Regions from separate parts of the Solibaculum intestinale genome, predicted to be linked through region 1. Evidence: riboswitches for the same ligand, from Rfam matches in the RefSeq annotation. Region 1 holds a riboswitch; the other holds the start of a gene.
The links. A riboswitch is a leader RNA that binds a small molecule or an ion and turns the genes downstream of it on or off. The one in region 1 is predicted to bind FMN.
Positions count from the first base shown of each region.

Region 1 (10,165 bases):
CGTGCTCAAAGGGGCGGACGCGTTCATCGGCGTTTCCCGCCCGGGGCTTGTGACCAGGGAAATGGTCTCCTCCATGGCAAAGGATCCGGTGGTGTTCGCCATGGCAAATCCCATCCCCGAAATCATGCCCGACGAAGCCAAGGCGGGCGGCGCGGCCGTGGTGGGCACCGGCCGGTCGGACTATCCCAATCAGATCAACAATGTGCTGGCCTTCCCCGGCATCTTCAAAGGGGCGCTGGCCGTGCGGGCGCGGGACATTACCGAGGGCATGAAGGTGGCGGCTTCCAAGGCGCTGGCGGACTTTGTCCCGGCGGACAAGCTCTGTGACTCGTATATCCTGCCCGAGGCTTTTGAACCGGGCGTGGCCGACGCGGTGGCAAAGGCGGTGGCCGCAGCCGCAAAGGCGGAAGGAATCGCGCGGATTTGACCATTCTTTTTCATCCATAGTATAGAGCGGGACAGGGCTGCATATACCGTAGAGAACGGCCTCTTTTCCCGCTTGCGGACCAAACAGCAAAAGGCGGGAACGAAATTCATGGAATACGTCTATCAAACCAAAGGTACCTGTTCGCGGGCCATCCATGTGACGCTCGACGGGGACAAAATTGAATCGGTCCGGTTCGACGGCGGCTGCAACGGCAACTTAAAGGGGATCGCCAAGCTGGTGCAGGGAATGACCGTCGATCAGGTGGAAACCTTGTTGAAGGGGACAACCTGCGGGTTTAAGTCCACCTCCTGTCCCGACCAGCTAGCCATCGCCGTGCGCAAGGCCAAGGACAAGCAGGACCGCGAGCAGAAAGACTAGATTCAAAAGAAACAAAGGGAGGCATTCCCATGTGTGAAGACAACGACATCCGCATTGCCGGCAGCCATCCGTCCCGGGAGATTTCCTCCTCGGCGGACTTAGACGCGGAAGCGTCCCTGCGGGAACTCAGCCGGGAAAAGGAAAACGGAAACCTGGAAAAAGCCCGGGGCTTGGGTGCGGCAGCGGCAGCCGAGGTATACGCCGACAACGGGGAAAGCTTTTTCGGAATGGACAGCTCGGAGAACGCCCAGATGCGCGAGCAGCGCCAGATGCTGCTGGCCTTTGCGGCCGTGGTGGGGTTTGACAAATATGTTCCAAATGCCCACTGTGCCCGGGCGGCTCTGTCCACCTTTTATGAAACGCTCAAACGGGACGCGCCCCAAATTTACGACGATGTGGAGCGCTCCTTTGCCTTCTCCTTCTATTTTCTCGAGTACCACCGGGGCCGCGATGTAGCGGCCGCCATCGGCCAGACCTTTGCCATGCTCTGCGGCCGACCGGGGGACAGCGTTTGCGCCCAGTTAGGCAAGGCGCTCTACCTGCGTTTTCTGGACGTGATCCAGAGCATGGCCGAACACACCGGTTTTGTCAAGGAAGAACCGGCAGGAAAGGAAGAAAGCCGATGAAAAAATCCGATCGATTTCGAAAAATCTTCAGTCAAGGAGTTATGGACATCTTCGAAATCTGGGTGGACCAGGAAACCGGGGTCAATTACCTATACCATGCTTCCGGATACGCGGGCGGGCTGACCGTAATGCTCGGGCGCGACGGCAAGCCGGTGATCACACCGGTGCAGCAGGAGGAATAATCCGGTATCGTAAGCAACTAAGCCGGGGCCCCGCGCTGTTTGTCCAGCGTGGGAGCTCCGGCTTTTGTACATAACGATGGGATGGTTTTCCATCCTCCCTTGGAGAAAGGAGCATTATCTATGAAAGTAGTCGCGTTCAACGGAAGCCCCCGCAAAAACGGGAACACCGCGTTCAGCCTGAAGGTGGTGCTCGGAGAATTGGAACAAGCGGGAATCGACACGGAGCTTGTCCAGGTAGGCGGCCATACCTTGGCCGGCTGCCGGGCCTGCGGCGGATGTAAGAAAAACGGCGGCCGTTGCGTTCTGCCAGATGACGGGATGAACGGGTATATAGACAAGATGAGGGAGGCCGACGGCATCCTCATCGGTTCGCCGGTCTATTTTGCCAACATCAACACCGAAACCAAAGCCCTCATCGACCGGGCGGGTTCCGCCCTGGGCCAGACCCTGGCCGGCAAGGTGGGCGCTCCCGTGGTTGCCGCCCGGCGGGCAGGAGGTGCCTTCGCCTATTCCGCCATCAACTTCTTCTTCGGCATCAAACAGATGATTGTCCCCGGCTCCACTTACTGGAACCTGACTCTCGCCCGGGACATCGGAGACGCCCAGAAGGACGAAGAAGGAGTCCGCACCTTTGAAACGCTGGGCAAAAACATGGCCGCCCTCTTAAACACCCTGAAAAAGTAGGTCCCGTTACCGGAAGTATTTCACCTGCTTGAGCAGCACCGACAAAACAAGGGCCAGCCCCGCCGATACGCCTCCTTGAATCAGGTTGGAGGGAACGGAGGTGAGGGCCACCTCCCAGGAGCCCTTGAGAATGGTGCCGCCGATGAAGTAACCCAGCACCATTACGAGCCCCGCCACAATCATGCCAACAATTGCCCGCCAGGAATACTTTTTGCCCTTGAGAGCCTTGTAGGCGATCAGGCCGCACACCGCACCTTCCGCTGCCTTGATGAGCAGGGAGAAGGGGGCCCAGTGGGCGTAGCCCAGCAGAAGGTCCGCCAGCATTGAGCCGATGCCGCCAGACAAGGCTCCGGCAATCGGCCCGAAAAAGAGAGCGGAGATAAACACGATGGTGTCCCCGATGTTGATGTAGCCGTTGGTGGCGGGGATCGGGATGGAGATGCACATGGTGGCAACCGCGGTCAACGCGGCGAACAGCGCGATGACAACAATGCGCTGCAAGGTGGTCATGGATTTGGTCATAGGTAATTCCTCCCCTTACAAAATGAGATTTGACGTTTGCGCAGGGCGGATCCAAACCCTGTGACTAACGCCGCAAATAAAAAAATCTTCTTTCCAAAAGTTCCTTTGGAAAGAAGATTTTTTATTACAAAACGTAATAATATAAACCAAATATACTGAAAATTCGCCAATCTGCACGAGAATTCCTGCTATTTGGGTTCCTCTTCCTTTCCCATTCAGACTATACTGGCGGTTGCGGATTCTCACCGCATCGGCTGTTGGGGCTGTTGGACTTATCCAGTCAAAGCTGGCATCACCACCGGTCGGGAATCACAGGAACGCAAAAGGTCCTGCTCGCCCTGCCCAAAGGAATGTATTCACTTTTTTCTTTGGCTTGCATTGTAAAACAAGACGGGGCAATTTGTCAACCCCTATTTTTTGTTTAAGACCTCCACGCAGGATTGCAGCACCGCGTTTGCCACCGAACCAGCCGCCTTGAACCCGGAGCCGCCGTTCTCAATCACCACCGCGAAAGCCAGCGGCGCTTCCTCGTTTCGCACAAAGCCCACAAACCAGGCATGGGGCTTCGAGGAGTCGTTGACCTCCGCCGTACCCGTTTTCGCGCACAGATCGAGCCCTGCAAAATTGTCGGCCCCGTAGTTGTTGAGCACCGCCCCGTGCATCATGTCCGCCAAAATCGAGGCGGTAGAGCTTTCCATGATTTTGGCCCCCTCGACGGTTTTACCGATGTGGGTGGGGATATTTAAGGGCCCGAGCACATTGTTTACCAGCCGGGGCTGCACCACTGTGCCGCCGTTGCCGATGCCTCCCGCAATGGTCATCATGGTAAAGGGGTTTGCCATATCGGTATACTGGCCGATGCCCGACCATCCCAAATCCGCCGCGCCCGCATCCGACACCTTGTAGCTTCCGCCGGGATAGGTAAGGCCGTCCACCGTAAAGTCCCCGTTAAAACCCATTTTTTGCGCCTGCTCGGTCATGCGCACCGTCCCCAGTTCAATGGCCACCTGGGAAAACACCGTGTTGCACGATTCGGCCAGCGCTTCTTCGAACGTAAGCTTTCCATGCACGCCGTTGCACTTGATGACCCCGTCGGAAGCCTCATACTGGCCGGAGCAGACAAATTCCCGGGTCATAATGTCGGGAATGTTCTCAATGGCGGCGGCCGCCGTCACCAGCTTAAAGGTGGAGCCGGGCGGATAGAGGCCGGACAGGACCCGGTTGACGTAAACGCCCTGGTACTGCTCGGAATCGGGATCCATGTCCGGTTTGTTTTGAGGATCGTAGGAAGGGGTGCTCACCGAGCAGAGTACCTCGCCAGTCTTATAATTGTAGACGCACACGGCGCCTTTACGCCCGGCGAGCTGCTCGAGCGCCACGCGGCTTACCTGGGCGCTCACCGTCAGGTTGACCTTGCCCCCTTGGTTCCATTCCTCCAGCATGTGCACCCCGCCCACCGGGTTATAGCCGGAAAGGCCGGCGGCAAACTGCTTTTGGATACTCTTGGAGATGAAGTTCTCCGTATCGCCCACCGTGTGCAGCAAAGCTTCCCGCACAGCAGGATCCTCTGCGTAATAGCGAAGTCCGTTTTCCGAGTAGGCGAGCTTCACCCCGTCCCGGTCGTAGATTTCGCCGGTGTTCTGCATCAGGCCGTTTGCGTAGATGTGCCGGTTTCGTTCGTTCATCACCCAATCCGACCCGTTGCAAAACCAGGTGATGAAAAAGGCGGCCATCCCAATGCAGAACAGACCGATGAGGATGTAGACCAAAATGGCCCGATGAATGACTTTTTTCATGCGGCAAGCCTCCCTTGTTTATAGGTTCTGGAATCCGCCGCTTTGATAAATCCCAAAAGCCCCCAGCAAGCAATCATAGAAGAACTGCCCCGGCTGACGAAGGGGAGGGTCACGCCGGTCAGCGGGAGAATATCGGTGACGCCGAACAGGTTGAGCGCCGCCTGGAACAAAAGCAGGCTAGCAGCCGAACAGGCGGCGATGGAATAAACCGAGGAGCGGGTGCGCCCGGCGAGCCGGCCGGCAAACAACGCCCAGCCCACATAGACCGATACCGCCGCCGCGCCCAAAAGCAGCCCCCATTCCTCGCACACGATGCCGAACATCAGGTCGGTGGTGGAAGCCGCTACCGTGTGCAGCACCCCCAGCCCCGGCCCCAGGCCCAGAAGCCCCCCGCTCGCCACCGACATGAGAAGCTGGGTCTGCTGATAGCCGGACGTGTCCGCGAATTCCCACACATGCCGCCAGGCCTCGAAGCGCTTGGCGATATACGGTTTAAATTGAAGAATCAAAGCCGCGCCCGCCGCCGCGCCCGCACAGAAAAGGATGAGAGTCTTCCAGTCCCCCGAGCGCATGAAGGCAATGACCAAGAAGGTCACAAAGAAGATGCAGGCGGTGCCGAAATCCCCCATGTAGAAAAGGGCGCCCATGCATACCGCGAAGAAGGCCAGAAACCAGGTCAGGTGCCTGGAGGACTGAAGCCGGTCCAGCGTAGCCGTCCCGGTCATCACAAAAGCAATTTTCACAAATTCGGACGGCTGAAAGGTAATGGGGCCGATTTTGATCCAGTTCTGCGCCCCGTAGATGATGCTGCCGAAAATGAGGTTGGCCGCCAGCAGCAGCACGCCGCCGACCCCGATCCACACCTTGTATTTCACCACCCGGTCAATGCTTCCCATAAACCAGATGACCAGGTTATATACCACCAGGCCCGCCACCACGCCCAAAAGCTGCATCCAGGTGGACGAGGGGAGCACCCCGGTGAGGGCCACAAACCCGATGGAAGTGAGGAAAAAGGCGGAAGCCTCCAGCTCGATATGTTCCCGCCCGATGGCCCGGCTAAAGCCGTAATAGACCCACTCCACTCCGATCAGCAGCACAAACGCCAGTAGGTGCAGCGGATTCTCCATCACCCGGTCGGAGAACAAAAGGCGGACCAGGCAGATGAGCTGAAAAATGGTCAGCAGGCCGAATAAGCCCGCCTGGGTTACCGGTTTGCGCAGCTTTTGCTTTGCGCTTTTTTGCTTGCCTATGCGGATGCTGTCCAACATGCGTCACATCCTCTCTAGTCCATAATCCGGTCGCTGAAGGCATAGGTCACTCCGCCCAGCGAAATCACGTCCCCGTTTTTTAACGGCGCGCTTTTTTTCACCCGCTCCCCGTTGACAAACACGCCGGTTTTCGAGTTGGTGTCGAAGATGAGCCAGCCGTTTTTCCGATGGCTGATCACCGCGTGGTTGCGGGAAATGGTGGGGAAATTCAGAATGATGTCCGAGTTGCGGGAACGGCCGATGGCCGTTTCCGGGTTTACAATCCGGGTTACATCCCGAGTCGCCGCGTTTACCAGCACGGCGATGGGCGTGTTTTCCGGAAGGTCCTGGCGCATGGAACGAAACCATACGATCGCGAACCCCAGAACCGGCAGAATCACCAGCCAGCGAAGCACCTCCGACAGAATCTGCGCAAGGGTTTGCAAAGCCGGGTAAGCGGCGAAGAATTCAGCCATTTGGGCAAGACTCCTTTTCCGTGCGGGAATCAGGGAAGGCTCCCGCCGGACCGCACGGGGAAAGGCGGGCGCTTATTTGGATTGCTCCGAAATGGTACAGCGCGCTTTGGCAATTGCAAGGGTGTTCAGGCTGTCTCCCACCACATTGAAAAATGACGCCAAAAGCCCGATTTCGGCGGAAGTCAGGCCTTCGGCCAGAGCAGAGGCGAAGGCTGCCGCCGCTAAATTTACAGAAAGCCCATCATAGAACTCCAGCATACCGATTCCTCCTTGGACATAAGAATACAGCCTATCCTATGTGGAAAAAGGAGAAAAGGTACTCATATTTCGATTATAGCATGCCCGGAGAACTCCCGCAACCGAAAGAAGGTTGACAATCGTCGGGAATACGTGTTATAAATAATTTTATGACAGGCAGGGAAAAAATAGGACATTCCGCCTGTAGCTGAGGAGGGTGTCACATGAAGTCCAGTGTTTTGCAAGCCATATTAGACCGCCGCAGCATCCGCGATTACCGTCCCGAGCAGATTACCGGCGAACAGCTTCAGGCGTTGATTTCAGCGGCTTTGGCGTCTCCTTCCGCCATGGACCGGCAGCCTTGGCATTTTACTGTAGTGCAAAACCCCGAAATTCTCGCGCAAATCAGCCGTGCTTCCATTGAGGAGCAGAAGAGAACCGCCGATGAAGAGACCCTCCAAAAGCTCAATCAGCCCGATGCGGATATCTATTTTCACGCGCCCACGGTGTTTTTCATTTCCTGTGAGCCGTCCGCTTCTTTCTGGAGCTATCTCGACTGCGGCATTGCCGCTGAGAACATTGCTCTGGCCGCTCAGGGAATAGGCCTTGGCAGCGTGATTTTAGGTTCGCCCAATGAGGCGTTCGTTGAGCCGCAGGCAGAAAAATTGCGCAAGCTACTTAAACTTCCACAGGGGCATGAAGTGGTTCTTTCGGTTGGAGTCGGTGTTCCGCAGGAAAATCCGCCTGCTCATGTGGTGAAGGAGGGCCGGTATCATATTTTATAAGGACGAGGTTTCTTTGAAAAACCATGCAGGCAGCAATAAAAGCGTGCAGAAAAAAACGGAAAATGGGTGTTGACAAAAGGTTTTGTTGCCGATATAATAGTTAGGCCGGCTGAGAAAAGCGTGCTGCGAGAAACGTTCATAGCCTTTTGCTTGGTTGACCTGTCCTACGATTTGCGTTCTAGGAAGTACAGCGGTGACAGCGGCAGACAGAAAAATATGTGGGGTCTTAGCTCAGATGGTAGAGCGCTGCGTTCGCATCGCAGAGGTCAGGGGTTCGACTCCCCTAGGCTCCACCAAATGAAACGACGGTATGAGAAATGAACATTTCTTTTGGAATGTCCATTTCTCATACCGTCATTTTTTTCGCTCAACCCTTTGATTTATCAGGGTTTGGGCGTTTTTTATGTTTACGGCTCAAAGCTTGCTGTTCAATGGACAAACATATAAAAATAAACACAAAAACCTGTAAAAAATAACTTCTGAACCCTTACTTCCAAATAACATATACAAGAACACATTGACAATCATCTATGCATATGCTATCGTATAGATAATGATCTATGTGAGGTGCTTGCCATGAATGAAATGGATATTGCTTTGATCTGCAAGGCTCTTGGAGATTCTAACAGGTTAAGGATTGTAAAAATGTTATCGGACGGTGAAAAATGCGGCTGCAAGCTGCTGGAGGCTTTTGAAATTACTCAGCCGACCCTTTCCCACCATATGAAAATCCTGTGTGAGTGTGGTTTGGTGGAAACCCGTAAGGAAGGAAAATGGTCGCACTACTCTCTGAACTGCGAAACACTGTCTGCATTTAAGGCGTTTATAGGCACACTAAGCTGCCGCAAAGGTGGTGACTGTGAATGCCGGTAGTTTGGGACTTTATTCAAAATCAGCTTCTCGGCATGAAATGGCTAAATGAATTGATTGGCATGGGCCTATCCGCTTTGGGACTGGATATTACTGGTAAAATCGGCGGCAGTGTTCAGTTTTTTCTCTACGATGTGATTAAAATTACAGTGTTGCTCTGCTTCCTGATTTTTTTCATCAGCTATATCCAAAGCTATTTCCCACCGGAGCGCAGCAAGAAGATTTTAGGCCGGTTTCATGGGATATGGGCGAATATCATTGCGGCCCTGCTGGGAACAGTGACTCCTTTTTGCTCCTGTTCCTCCATTCCGCTGTTTATCGGGTTCACTAGCGCGGGACTTCCTCTTGGCGTGACTTTTTCGTTTCTGATTTCATCTCCTATGGTCGATCTTGGAAGCCTGTTGCTGCTTTCCAGTATTTTCGGATGGAAGATCGCCGTCGCTTATGTGGCGGTAGGTTTGATGATTGCCGTCGCGGGCGGTACACTGATTGAAAAGCTGCACATGGAAGAGTATGTGGAATCCTTTATCAAAAGTGCAAGTGCAGTCGATGTCGAATCCCCGGCGTTGTCGCAGAAAGAACGGCTGGCTTACGCAAAGGATCAAGTGCTAAATACCTTCAAAAAGGTATTCCCGTATATCCTTGTTGGTGTCGGTATCGGTGCAGTCATCCACAACTGGATTCCCGAACACTGGATCGAAGCGGTTTTGGGGAGCAACAATCCTTTTGGCGTAATTCTGGCAACGATTATCGGTGTTCCCATGTATGCGGATATTTTCGGGACGATCCCCGTAGCCGAAGCACTGCTCTTCAAAGGAGCGCAGCTTGGCACAATTCTCAGCTTTATGATGGCGGTCACAACCCTATCCCTGCCGTCTATGATTATGCTGCGCAAAGCGGTGAAGCCGAAGCTGCTGGCACTATTTATCGGCATCTGCACAGCGGGGATTATCCTTGTCGGCTATTTGTTCAATGTATTTCACTATCTATTCATTTAGGAGGAGAACAAGATGAGTCTATTTAGCAAAAAGAATGAAGGATGCTGCCGCGGTGGAAACTGCAATGCACAAACCATGCAGGCAGCAGGGAAAAGCAAATCAGGCAGTGCAAGCGTGAAAATACTCGGCTCCGGCTGTGCCAAATGCAATCAGTTGGAGGCCAATACGCTGGAAGCTTTGAGAACACTCGGTATGAACACGGCAATCGACCATATCACCGACTTTACGCAAATCGCGGCATACGGGGTGATGACGACCCCTGCCCTTGTGGTGGACGGCGAGGTCATTTCCTTCGGCAAGGTGCTGAAAACCGATGAAGTGATAGCCATTCTGAAAAAGGTACGGTAATCCTATGGCGTGCAAAAATGTGAAGGAGTGTGTCTGTCCAAAACAGACCTGCCCGAATCATGGAAAATGCTGTGAGTGTGTCATCAAGCACCGCACCACTGACAGTCTACCATTTTGTCTGTTTCCCGATAATGACGGTGATAAATCGAACCATAATCATTTTAAAGTTTTGAAAAAACGGTTTGAGACTTGAGAATGAATGTACAGCTTAGTTTGATCCCCCTCTATGAAAAAAGCGAGAGAAGATGTATCCGCCAAATTTTATCAAATCATGCCTTTTAGACACAACAAACAAATCCGAATCTACCGCCAATTGGTGATGGGTTCGGATTTGTTGCTTTACAGATGGCAGCGAATGAGAGAGCTGAACAGGCAAGCGGTACCTACGGGGATCCCAATAAATGGATCGAGTAGATAACGCTACGGGCAAAACGCAAAAAAACAGCAATCGGCCCATTCTTAATTTTGAAGAGCAGAGTCCGCGGGCTCTGCTCTTTTTTTCTTTCCTTCTCTTTTGCCCATTTCGAAAGCAGGTGGCGCCGCTTATCGGCAACCATTGTCATCCAGGTAAGACAGAACCGCCTTGCGC
Region 1 covers NZ_JBBMFD010000015.1:39,163-49,327, reverse strand. The annotation lists gene WMO26_RS09165 (NAD(P)-dependent malic enzyme) at 1-427, shown strand, start outside; gene WMO26_RS09160 (TIGR03905 family TSCPD domain-containing protein) at 536-805, shown strand; gene WMO26_RS09155 (hypothetical protein) at 835-1,431, shown strand; gene WMO26_RS09150 (DUF6440 family protein) at 1,428-1,613, shown strand; gene WMO26_RS09145 (flavodoxin family protein) at 1,734-2,297, shown strand; gene WMO26_RS09140 (ECF transporter S component) at 2,304-2,819, opposite strand; FMN riboswitch at 3,019-3,174, opposite strand; gene WMO26_RS09135 (penicillin-binding transpeptidase domain-containing protein) at 3,230-4,615, opposite strand; gene WMO26_RS09130 (FtsW/RodA/SpoVE family cell cycle protein) at 4,612-5,883, opposite strand; gene WMO26_RS09125 (FHA domain-containing protein) at 5,898-6,338, opposite strand; gene WMO26_RS09120 (hypothetical protein) at 6,411-6,596, opposite strand; gene WMO26_RS09115 (nitroreductase family protein) at 6,800-7,360, shown strand; tRNA gene WMO26_RS09110 (tRNA-Ala) at 7,581-7,656, shown strand; gene WMO26_RS09105 (ArsR/SmtB family transcription factor) at 7,937-8,233, shown strand; gene WMO26_RS09100 (permease) at 8,224-9,228, shown strand; gene WMO26_RS09095 (thioredoxin family protein) at 9,241-9,576, shown strand.

Region 2 (10,165 bases), on a different contig from region 1:
GCCAGGCGGACAAGTATATGGTTCCGCGCATGGCGTACGTCAACAAAATGGACATCATGGGCGCCGACTTCTACCGTGTGGTGCAGATGATGAAGGACCGGCTCAAGTGTAACGCCCTTCCGATCCAGATCCCGATCGGCTCGGAGGATTCCTTCCAGGGCCTGATCGACCTGATTGAAATGAAGGCGTACTACTATACCAACGACCTGGGCACCAACATCGAAGTGAAGGACATTCCGGACGACATGAAGGAGCTGGCGGACAAGTATCACGCCGAACTGATCGACCATGTGGCCGAGCAGGACGATGCGCTGCTGGAGAAGTATCTGGGCGGCGAGGAGCTCACCATCGACGAGATCAAGGCCTGTATCCGCAAGTCCACCATTGCCAATACCATGGTGCCGGTCACCTGCGGTACCTCTTACCGCAACAAAGGCGTGCAGAAGCTTTTGGACGCCATCATCGACTATATGCCCTCTCCCATCGACGTTCCGGCTATCAAGGGCGTCAACCCCGATACCGAGGAAGAGGATGTACGGCATTCGTCGGATACGGAGCCCTTCTCTGCGCTGGCCTTTAAGATCGCCACCGACCCCTATGTGGGTAAGCTGTGTTTCTTCCGCGTTTACTCCGGCACCATCAACGCGGGTTCCGGTGTGTACAACTCCACCAAGGGCAACCACGAGCGTATGGGCCGCATTCTGCAGATGCATTCCAATCACCGGCAGGATATCGAAACCGTTTACGCGGGCGACATTGCCGCGGCGGTGGGCTTAAAGAACACCACCACCGGCGACACCCTGTGCGACGAGGATCATCCGATCATTCTCGAGTCCATGGAGTTCCCGGATCCGGTTATCCGCGTGGCCATTGAGCCGAAAACCAAGGCCGGCCAGGAGAAGATGGGCATTGCCCTCTCCAAGCTCGCGGAAGAAGACCCCACCTTCAGAGCTTACACCGACGAGGAAACCGGCCAGACCATCATCGCGGGTATGGGCGAGCTTCATCTGGAGATCATTGTCGACCGCCTGCTGCGTGAGTTCAAGGTGGAAGCCAATGTGGGCAAGCCCCAGGTTGCGTACAAGGAAACCATCCGCAAGATGGCGGATGTGGATCACAAATACGCCCGCCAGTCCGGCGGTAAGGGCCAATACGGCCACGTCAAGATCAAGATCGAACCCAACGAGTCCGGCAAGGGCTATGAGTTCATCAACGCCATCGTGGGCGGCGCGATCCCGAAGGAATACATCCCGGCGGTTGACCAGGGTATTCAGGGCGCAATGCTTTCCGGCGTGCTCGCCGGCTACCCGGTAGTCGACGTGAAGGTAACGCTGTACGACGGCTCCTATCACGAAGTGGACTCCTCGGAAATGGCGTTTAAGATCGCCGGTTCCATGGCCTTCAAGGAGGCCATGCGCAAGGCGGATCCGGTTCTCTTGGAACCGGTGATGAAGGTGGTCGTCATTGTTCCGGAGGAATACATGGGCGATGTCATCGGCGACATCAACTCCCGCCGCGGCCAGATGCAGGGCATGGACGCCATCCCCGGCGGCCAGCAGATCAACGCATTCGTTCCGCTGTCCGAAATGTTCGGCTACGCGACCGACATGCGTTCGAAGACCCAGGGACGCGGCCAGTATTCCATGGAGCCCAGCCACTACAGCGAAATTCCGAAGTCTGTGGCGGACAAAATCATTGCCAGCCGTGTGAAGAAGGAAGACTAAGGTTTCTTTCTCACCATTTTTGGCAGAATTACAAAAAATGCTTGAATTTTGATGCATTCATTGGTAGAATGGGGTTATTATCCCGGACCAATTGAACGGAGAAAAGAAAGCGTATATAAAAGGAGGATATTCCAATGGCAAAGGCAAAGTTCGAAAGAAGCAAGCCCCATGTAAACATCGGTACCATCGGCCACGTTGACCATGGTAAGACTACTCTTACTGCGGCGATCACCAAGGTTCTCAACCTCGAGGGCGATGCGGATTTCGTCGATTACGCCAACATCGATAAGGCGCCGGAAGAGAGAGAGCGTGGTATCACCATCAACACCGCTCACGTTGAGTATCAGACCGACAAGCGCCACTATGCGCACGTCGACTGCCCCGGCCATGCCGACTATGTTAAGAACATGATCACCGGTGCTGCTCAGATGGACGGCGCGATCCTGGTCGTGTCCGCTGCGGACGGCCCGATGCCTCAGACCCGTGAGCACATCCTGCTCTCCCGTCAGGTGGGCGTTCCCTACATCGTTGTGTTCATGAACAAGGTCGATCAGGTTGACGATCCTGAGCTGCTTGAGCTTGTCGAGATGGAGATCCGCGACATCCTCAACGAATACGAGTTCCCGGGCGACGACACCCCGATCATCAAGGGTTCCGCTCTGGTGGCCCTGGAGTCTACCTCCAAGGATCCCAATGCTCCCGAATACAAGTGCATTCACGAGCTGATGGATGCGGTCGACGAGTACATTCCGACTCCGGAACGTAAGGCCGACCTGCCCTTCCTGATGCCGGTTGAGGACGTCTTCACTATCACTGGCCGCGGCACCGTTGCCACCGGCAGAGTGGAGAGAGGCCAGCTCAAGCTCCAGGAAGAAGTCGAAATCGTCGGTCTGGCTGACGAAAGCCGCAAGACGGTTGTTACTGGTATCGAAATGTTCCGCAAGCTCCTCGACTATGCCGAGGCTGGCGACAACATCGGTGCTCTGCTGCGCGGTATCCAGAGAAATGAAATCGAGCGCGGCCAGGTTCTGGCGAAGCCCGGTTCCATCCATCCGCATACCAAGTTCAAGGGCCAGGTTTACGTTCTGACCAAGGATGAAGGCGGCCGTCACACCCCCTTCTTCAACAACTACCGTCCTCAGTTCTATTTCCGTACCACCGACGTGACCGGCGTCATCTCTCTGCCCGAGGGTGTTGAGATGTGCATGCCCGGCGACAACGTGGACATGGACGTGGAACTGATCACCCCCATCGCCATCGAGGAAGGTCTGCGCTTCGCTATCCGTGAAGGCGGCCGTACCGTTGGTTCCGGCGTTGTTACCGCCATCAACGAATAAGTTTCGTTTGTGCAGGGAGCTGTCTCATTAGAGACAGCTCCTTTTTTGTGCTGATAGAAAAGGACGGCACACACTTGGCCTATTGAAGAATATACGGGTCCTGGCAGTAGGCGCAATGAGAACAGGGAAGGAGACTGGCAGGCCCAGTGAAACATGGATACCGTCTATCCGGGCACCGAGGATAGGGATATCCCACCATGTCGGATCTGAAAACGTGCAGAAAGAATGTCCTGCTTCATGATGGAGCCCGCTGCTGTCCATACCGGGTCTGAGCAGCATGCTTTCGGACGTGTTGGCGTACGGAAAACGGACATCCGGGTAGCCGCAGATGCAGAAACAGTCGGAAAAGGACAGGCCGGGTTCTTGACAGGGGTTCACGTGGGTGCTATTATAATAAATAATAAAAGAAGCTGTCTTCGGGGCGGGGTGTGATTCCCCACCGGCGGTAATGCGGCAAGGTTGCCGACAAGCCCGCGAGCGGCGCCGTTTACGGCGCGGTTGACTCCGGTTGGATTCCGGGGCCGACGGTATAGTCCGGATGGAAGAAGCGGCGCTTTCTTTGTAGAAAAGCGTCTTTGCGCCCCGCGGAACATTTCCGCGGGGTTTTTGCTTTCCAATCTCAGGCAAGACGGCTCCTTCTAATGTAAGGAGTGGTAACAATGCAAACGGCAACCAAATCCAATGTGACTAAAATTTCCGTGATGGCTATGCTCTGCGCTTTGTCGGTGGTTCTGGTCCTGCTCATCCGGTTCCCGCTGTTCCCCGGCGCGCCTTACCTAGTGTACGACATGGCGGACGTCCCGGTGCTCATCGGAACCATCATCTACGGGCCGGCGGCGGGCCTGTGCATTCTGCTGGTGGTCAGCACCATCCAGGCGTTCCTGTTAAGCCCCGACGGCTGGGTAGGCCTGGTGATGCATTTCTGTGCTTCCGGGGCGATGGTGCTGGCGGCAGGGCTGTTCTACCGGTGGAAGCCCAAGACCGGCTGGCTGGCGGTTGGCCTAGTGATCGGATGCCTGGCGAGGACGGCGCTGATGGTACCGCTCAACCTGATTTTCACCGTGCATTTCTATGGAAATCCCTATGAGGTGGTCCGAGACGCGCTGCTTCCCTTCATCATTCCGTTCAACCTTATCATTTCCTCCGTCAATTCCGCCATCGCTTTCCTCATTACATTGCCTTTGGCCGGGTACATCCGCCAGCTGCGGGAAGGCAAGACGCGGTAATCCGATGAAACCGGCATTTCCAATGCAGATGCATTGACAGGGACGGCTATTTGTGCTATACTGTCGAAACAATTGAATACGACTTATCAAGAGCGGCTGAGGGAACAGGCCCGGTGAAGCCCGGCAACCTCCGTGTTGAAACGGAAAGGTGCCAAATCCTGCGGTTATAAACCGAAAGATGAGGAAATGCGTCCGCTGGTTTATGGCGGACGCTTTTTTGTTGTCAGAAAAACGACGGTTTTTCGTAAGAAAGCCGAGAGACGAATGGGGTAGACTAAGTGCGGTTTACCAAGGAAACATATATGGGAGGTACAGCAATGAGCAGAAAATTATTTACGTCCGAATCGGTGACTGAGGGGCATCCGGATAAGCTTTGCGACCAGATTTCAGACGCCATCCTGGACGCCATGCTCGCGAAGGATCCTATGGCGCGCGTAGCCTGCGAAACGTCGGCAGTGACCGGGATGGTGCTGGTGTATGGCGAGATCTCCACCAACTGCTACGTGGATATCCCCAAGCTGGTGCGCGAGGTAGTCAACGAAACCGGATACCAAAGCAGCGACTGCGGTTTTGACGGCAATACCTGCGCGGTGCTTACTGCCATCGACGAGCAGTCGGGCGATATTGCCCAGGGGGTAAACGCCGCCATTGAAGTGCGCGAGGAGGGCCAGACCGGGGACGACGACCGCATTGGTGCGGGCGACCAGGGCATGATGTTCGGTTATGCCTGCGACGAAACCAAGGAGCTGATGCCCCTTCCCATTTCCCTGGCCCACCGGCTTGCCAAGCGGCTTTCCGATGTGCGCCGTGACGGAACCCTTACCTACCTGCGCCCCGACGGCAAGACCCAGGTCACCGTCGAATACGAGGACGACCGCCCGGTTCGGGTGGACACGGTGGTGGTCTCCGCCCAGCACGATCCGGACGTGACCCTTGAGCAGATTCGCAAGGACGTTGTGGCCAACGTGATCGAACCGGTTCTGCCCAAGGAGCTGTTGGACGGGGATACCCGGTACTTCATCAATCCCACCGGCCGCTTTGTCACCGGCGGTCCCAACGGGGACGCGGGCCTCACCGGCCGCAAGATCATTGTGGATACCTACGGCGGATACGCCCGCCACGGCGGCGGCGCCTTCTCCGGGAAGGACCCCACTAAGGTGGATCGCTCGGCTGCATATGCGGCCCGCTGGGTAGCCAAGAACATCGTAGCCGCCGGCCTTGCGAAGAAGTGTGAAATCCAGCTGGCATACGCCATCGGGGTGGCTTCTCCAGTGTCCGTTCTGGTGGATACCTTCGGCACCGGCGTAGTGTCCGACGAACAGCTCGAGCAGGCGGTGGAACAGGTGTTTGACCTGCGCCCGGCCGCCATCATCCGCGATCTGGACCTGCGCCGCCCCATCTACCGCAAGCTGGCCGCCTTCGGCCATATGGGCCGGGAGGATCTGGATGTACGCTGGGAGCGCACCGACCGGGTGGATGCCCTGAAAGCGGCCCTAGGCCGGTAATTGTCACAGGAAGACGGATTGACAGGGAAGCCCGTCGGCTTTATAATAAGAAACAGGGAAAACCATGTTGTTTTCCCTGTTTCTTTTTCATGATCGGTGAGAAGACTTGTCCGGCAGAGCGGCTTTCAGAGAGACGCTGGATGCGCAGCAGATGGAAAGCCCCCAACGAATTTCCCCGCTGGAGAGCAGGGATTGGTAAAACATAAGAGGAAAACTTTGCGCATTGCAAGAAACAGATTGATTTTATATAAGGACAAACAATTTTGGTCCATAAAAGACAAGGAAAATGCGAGAGGGGAGGGATCGGGATGAAACGAATAAGGCAATGGCTGCCGACGGTGCTGCTGATATTTTTGCTGCTGGTGGTATTAATCGCGGTGGTAACGGTTCTTGGAATCGGCGTTTTTCACCTGCTGGGCTATACCTATACCAGCTTTCCCTCCGTGCTTTTGTATTTCGGCTGCTTCGTGCTCTTTGGCCTGCCTATTTCCGTGTTCATCCAGGCATTGGTACGCACACTTTGGCGAATGGGCCTGATCCGTACCTTTCTGGTGAAATGCCTGTGGTTCGGTGTTCTGGACGTGCTGACCAGCATGCTGCTTCTGGAGATGCTGGACTTGTTCATCGGCGGCATTGCCGTAAAGGAAGCCACCATTTTCCTGTTTGCCCTGCTGTTTTGTATTATCCAGCTGGTGGCGCAGCACTGGGGCAAGCCGGGTCCGGATAAAACGCAGGGAGGAACCAGCGGATGAGAGAGAAAATCCTGGTGGCCGGGGTGGTGGGTCCCACCGCGTCCGGAAAAACCCGTCTGGGGGTCGCGCTGGCCAAGCGGCTGGACGGGGAAGTGATCTCGGCTGATTCCATGCAGGTATACAAAGGTATGACGGTAGGGACAGCAAAGCCCACCCAAGAGGAGATGGAGGGAGTCCCCCATCACCTGCTGGATTTTCTCGACCCCGGTGAGGCGTTCTCCGTGGCGGCCTGGTGCGATTTGGCCCGGGAGAAGATCGCGGAGATCACCGGGCGGGGAAAGCTGCCCATTTTAGTGGGCGGCACCGGGCTATATATCTCCTCCCTTCTCAACCACATCCAGTTCGCTCCGCTGCAAAGCGACCCTGCCCTTCGCGAGGAGCTGCAAAAGCGAGCCGAAAAGGAGGGCGGGGAAGGGCTTTTAGAGGAGCTTCGCAGCTTTGACCCTTCTTCTGCATCCGCTTTGCATCCCAACAATCTGGGGAGAATTATTCGGGCCATCGAGGTGTACCGGCTGACGGGGGTACCCATGTCCCGCCAGCAGCAGGAAGCCAGGGCAAAGCCGTCTCCCTATCATCCCGCTGTGGTGGGTCTCGCCTTCCGGAATCGGGCCTTGCTCTACGAACGAATCGACCGCCGGGTGGACGAGATGCTGGAAAACGGACTGTGCGAAGAAGCTCGGGAGATATACCGGAGCGGCGGGAAGACGGCGCTGCAGGCCATCGGTTATAAGGAACTGTTTCCTTATTTCGAAGGGGAATGTTCGCTCACCCAGGCAGCGGACAAGCTGAAGATGGAAACCAGGAGGTATGCCAAACGGCAGATGACTTGGTTTAAACGGGAGCAATGGGTACACTGGCTGTATTTGGATGATGAGAGGAATTTTCAGGCAATTGCCGATGAGGCGGCAAAATGGGTGGAAATGCAGGGCCTGCTATGCTATAATAACCAACAAGTATAACAAAACGGGACAGCCCCCAACGAAGGGGAAAGGAGGCGGGCTTTCGCAGAATGGGAAAGGTGATACCGAGGGTTTTGCTGGGCCTTGCCGCCCTGCTTTTGTGCGTGTACATCGTCTTTCAGATTTACAGCGCCAACAGCTCGAAAGTCGGGGTGGAGACCGCCCTCTCCATGGAGATGGAAGATACCATTACGGTGGAAGGCCTCGCTCTGCGGGAGGAAACGGTGCTTTCTTTCACGGGCTCCGGGGAAATCTCCTACGCGGTGGAGGACGGGGGACACGTTCCAGTGGACGGAACGGTGGCCTATGTCTACAACAGCGCCCAGGAGGCTCATGCCCGTTCCACCGCCGAACGGCTCGAGCGGGAAATCAAAGAACTTAAGGACATTCAGAATTCCACCGGCAAAGGCGTCATCACGGTGGAGAACATCGATAAGCAGATCAAGGAACGGTTGCTTTCGGTCATCGGCCAGGCGGACAGCGGGCAGTATTCTGCCCTGGAGGAATCCAAGGAGCAGCTTTTGAATCTATTAAACCGCCGTCAGCTGATTACCGGGAAGGCGGAGAATTTCAACGAACGTATTTCTGATTTGACGGCGCAGCTCGACTCGCTTTCTTCCAAGTTTTCCGGAGAAGCCCAGACGATCACCACGACTCAGGCGGGCTTTTTCTTTTCAGAAGTGGACGGCTATGAAAACCTGACCGATCTGTCCACCCTTACCTCTATGACGACAGAAGAGATCGGAAACCTGATTGCCACGCAGCGTTCCGCCGGGAACGGGAACGCCATCGGGAAGGTGGCCGAGGATTCCGACTGGTACTATCTCTGCCTTCTGCCCGAGGAACGGGTTCAGACCTTGACGGCTGGAACTACTTTGGTGATGCAGGTGCCGAGCCTTACCACCACGGAAATTCCCGTCACGGTGCTTTCCATCAGTCCCGCGCAAAACGGCCAGTCGGCGGTAGTGCTGCGGGCCAACACGATTTCCGCGGACCTGTCCACCTTCCGAAAGCAGCCGGTTACCCTGCGTTTTCGCACCATCTCCGGCCTGCGGGTGGACACGAACGCCGTGCACTTTGTGGACGGGAAGATGGGGGTCTACATCCTGGAAGGGATCACCGCTCATTTTGTTACCATCGAGCCGGTTTATACGGCGGATACCTATATGATCGTACGTTCCGACGGAGGCGCCGGAACGCTGGAACTTTACGATGAGATCATTGTTTCGGGAAAGGAGCTAGCCGATGGAAAGGTTGTCCAACGATGAACGGGAAGCAGTCTTTCGCCGGGTGGAGGAAAACATCCGGGTACTAAAAGAAAAGGTAGGCGAGGCGGCAGTCAGGTCGGGCCGTGCGCCGGAGGATATTACCATTCTCGCCGTGACCAAGACGGTGCCGGTGGAGATCATCAACCACGCTATCCACTGCGGCATGACCCATATCGGGGAAAACCGGGTGCAGGAATTTTTGGAAAAGTACGACCAGTTGGATCTGTCCAACTGCAAAGCCCAGATCATCGGCACTCTGCAAACCAACAAGGTGCGCAAGGTCATCGGCCTGGTGGAGATGATCCAGTCGGTGGACAGCGCTCACCTGGCCCAGGAAATCAACCGGGTAAGCGTGCAAAAGGACGTGGTGACCGACTGCTTGGTGGAGGTAAACATCGGGCGGGAGGAAAACAAAGGCGGCGTTCTGCCGGAGGCGTTGGATGAGCTATTGGGAAAAATCGGCGAAATGCAGGCGGTGCGGGTGCGCGGCCTGATGGCGATTCCGCCGATTTGTGAAACCGCAGGGGAAGTACGTCAATATTTTTCGCAGATGACCCAACTGTTCCTTGACAGAAAGGACAAAACATCCGATAATATTTCCATGGACTTTTTGTCCATGGGCATGTCGGCGGATTATGAGGAAGCGATCCTGGAGGGCGCTAACTACATCCGGCCGGGAACGGCTCTTTTTGGACATCGAACGTATTCAAAATAACGATAGAACAAAGGAAACGACAGGAGGCAGACAGCATGGGATTCATGGACAAGTTTCGCAATATTATGGGCGCGCCGGACGAAGAGTACGACGACGATTATGAGGATACCCCTGAGGACCTGGACGAGTTCGTCACCAAGCCCGAGGAACCCCACCGGGAAACGGTGACCGAAGCAAAGCGCGGCAACAAGGTGGTCAACATCCATGCCACCGCCCAGCTTCAGGTGGTGCTGGTCAAGCCCGAGCGGTTTGACGACGCTTCCTCCATTGCCGACCATCTCAATTCCAAGCGCACGGTGGTGCTCAACCTGGAAGCCACCAATAAGGAGGTTGCCCGCCGCCTGATCGACTTTTTGAGTGGCGTAGCCTACGCCAACAACGGTCAGATCAAACGGGTGTCCACCAATACGTTTATCATTACCCCCTATAACGTAGGGATCATGGGCGACCTGCTCGACGAGCTGGAGAGCAACGGCGTCTATTTCTAAAGGCTGACGGCCTTTTGGAGGTTTCGTTTGCGGCGAACAGAGAACAACACAGATGAATTGCTTTTGGCCCGTGTAACCGACGCGGCGCGGCTTTGTGCCAAACGGACAAAGCCGTGCTTCGTCGGCTTTCTGGACGAAAGGCAGGCGGCGGTCGCGTCGGCGGCGATCCGCCGGGAGCATGAGGTACAGGC
Region 2 covers NZ_JBBMFD010000007.1:27,952-38,116, reverse strand. The annotation lists gene fusA (elongation factor G) at 1-1,724, shown strand, start outside; gene tuf (elongation factor Tu) at 1,859-3,061, shown strand; FMN riboswitch at 3,470-3,614, shown strand; gene WMO26_RS05850 (ECF transporter S component) at 3,721-4,287, shown strand; SAM riboswitch class I at 4,368-4,472, shown strand; gene metK (methionine adenosyltransferase) at 4,605-5,792, shown strand; gene WMO26_RS05840 (YrvL family regulatory protein) at 6,101-6,544, shown strand; gene miaA (tRNA (adenosine(37)-N6)-dimethylallyltransferase MiaA) at 6,541-7,503, shown strand; gene WMO26_RS05830 (biotin/lipoyl attachment domain-containing protein) at 7,554-8,771, shown strand; gene WMO26_RS05825 (YggS family pyridoxal phosphate-dependent enzyme) at 8,749-9,486, shown strand; gene WMO26_RS05820 (cell division protein SepF) at 9,522-9,974, shown strand; gene WMO26_RS05815 (YlmH family RNA-binding protein) at 10,002-10,165, shown strand, end outside.
Region 2: another riboswitch for FMN. It lies ahead of WMO26_RS05850 (ECF transporter S component); the one in region 1 lies ahead of WMO26_RS09140 (ECF transporter S component).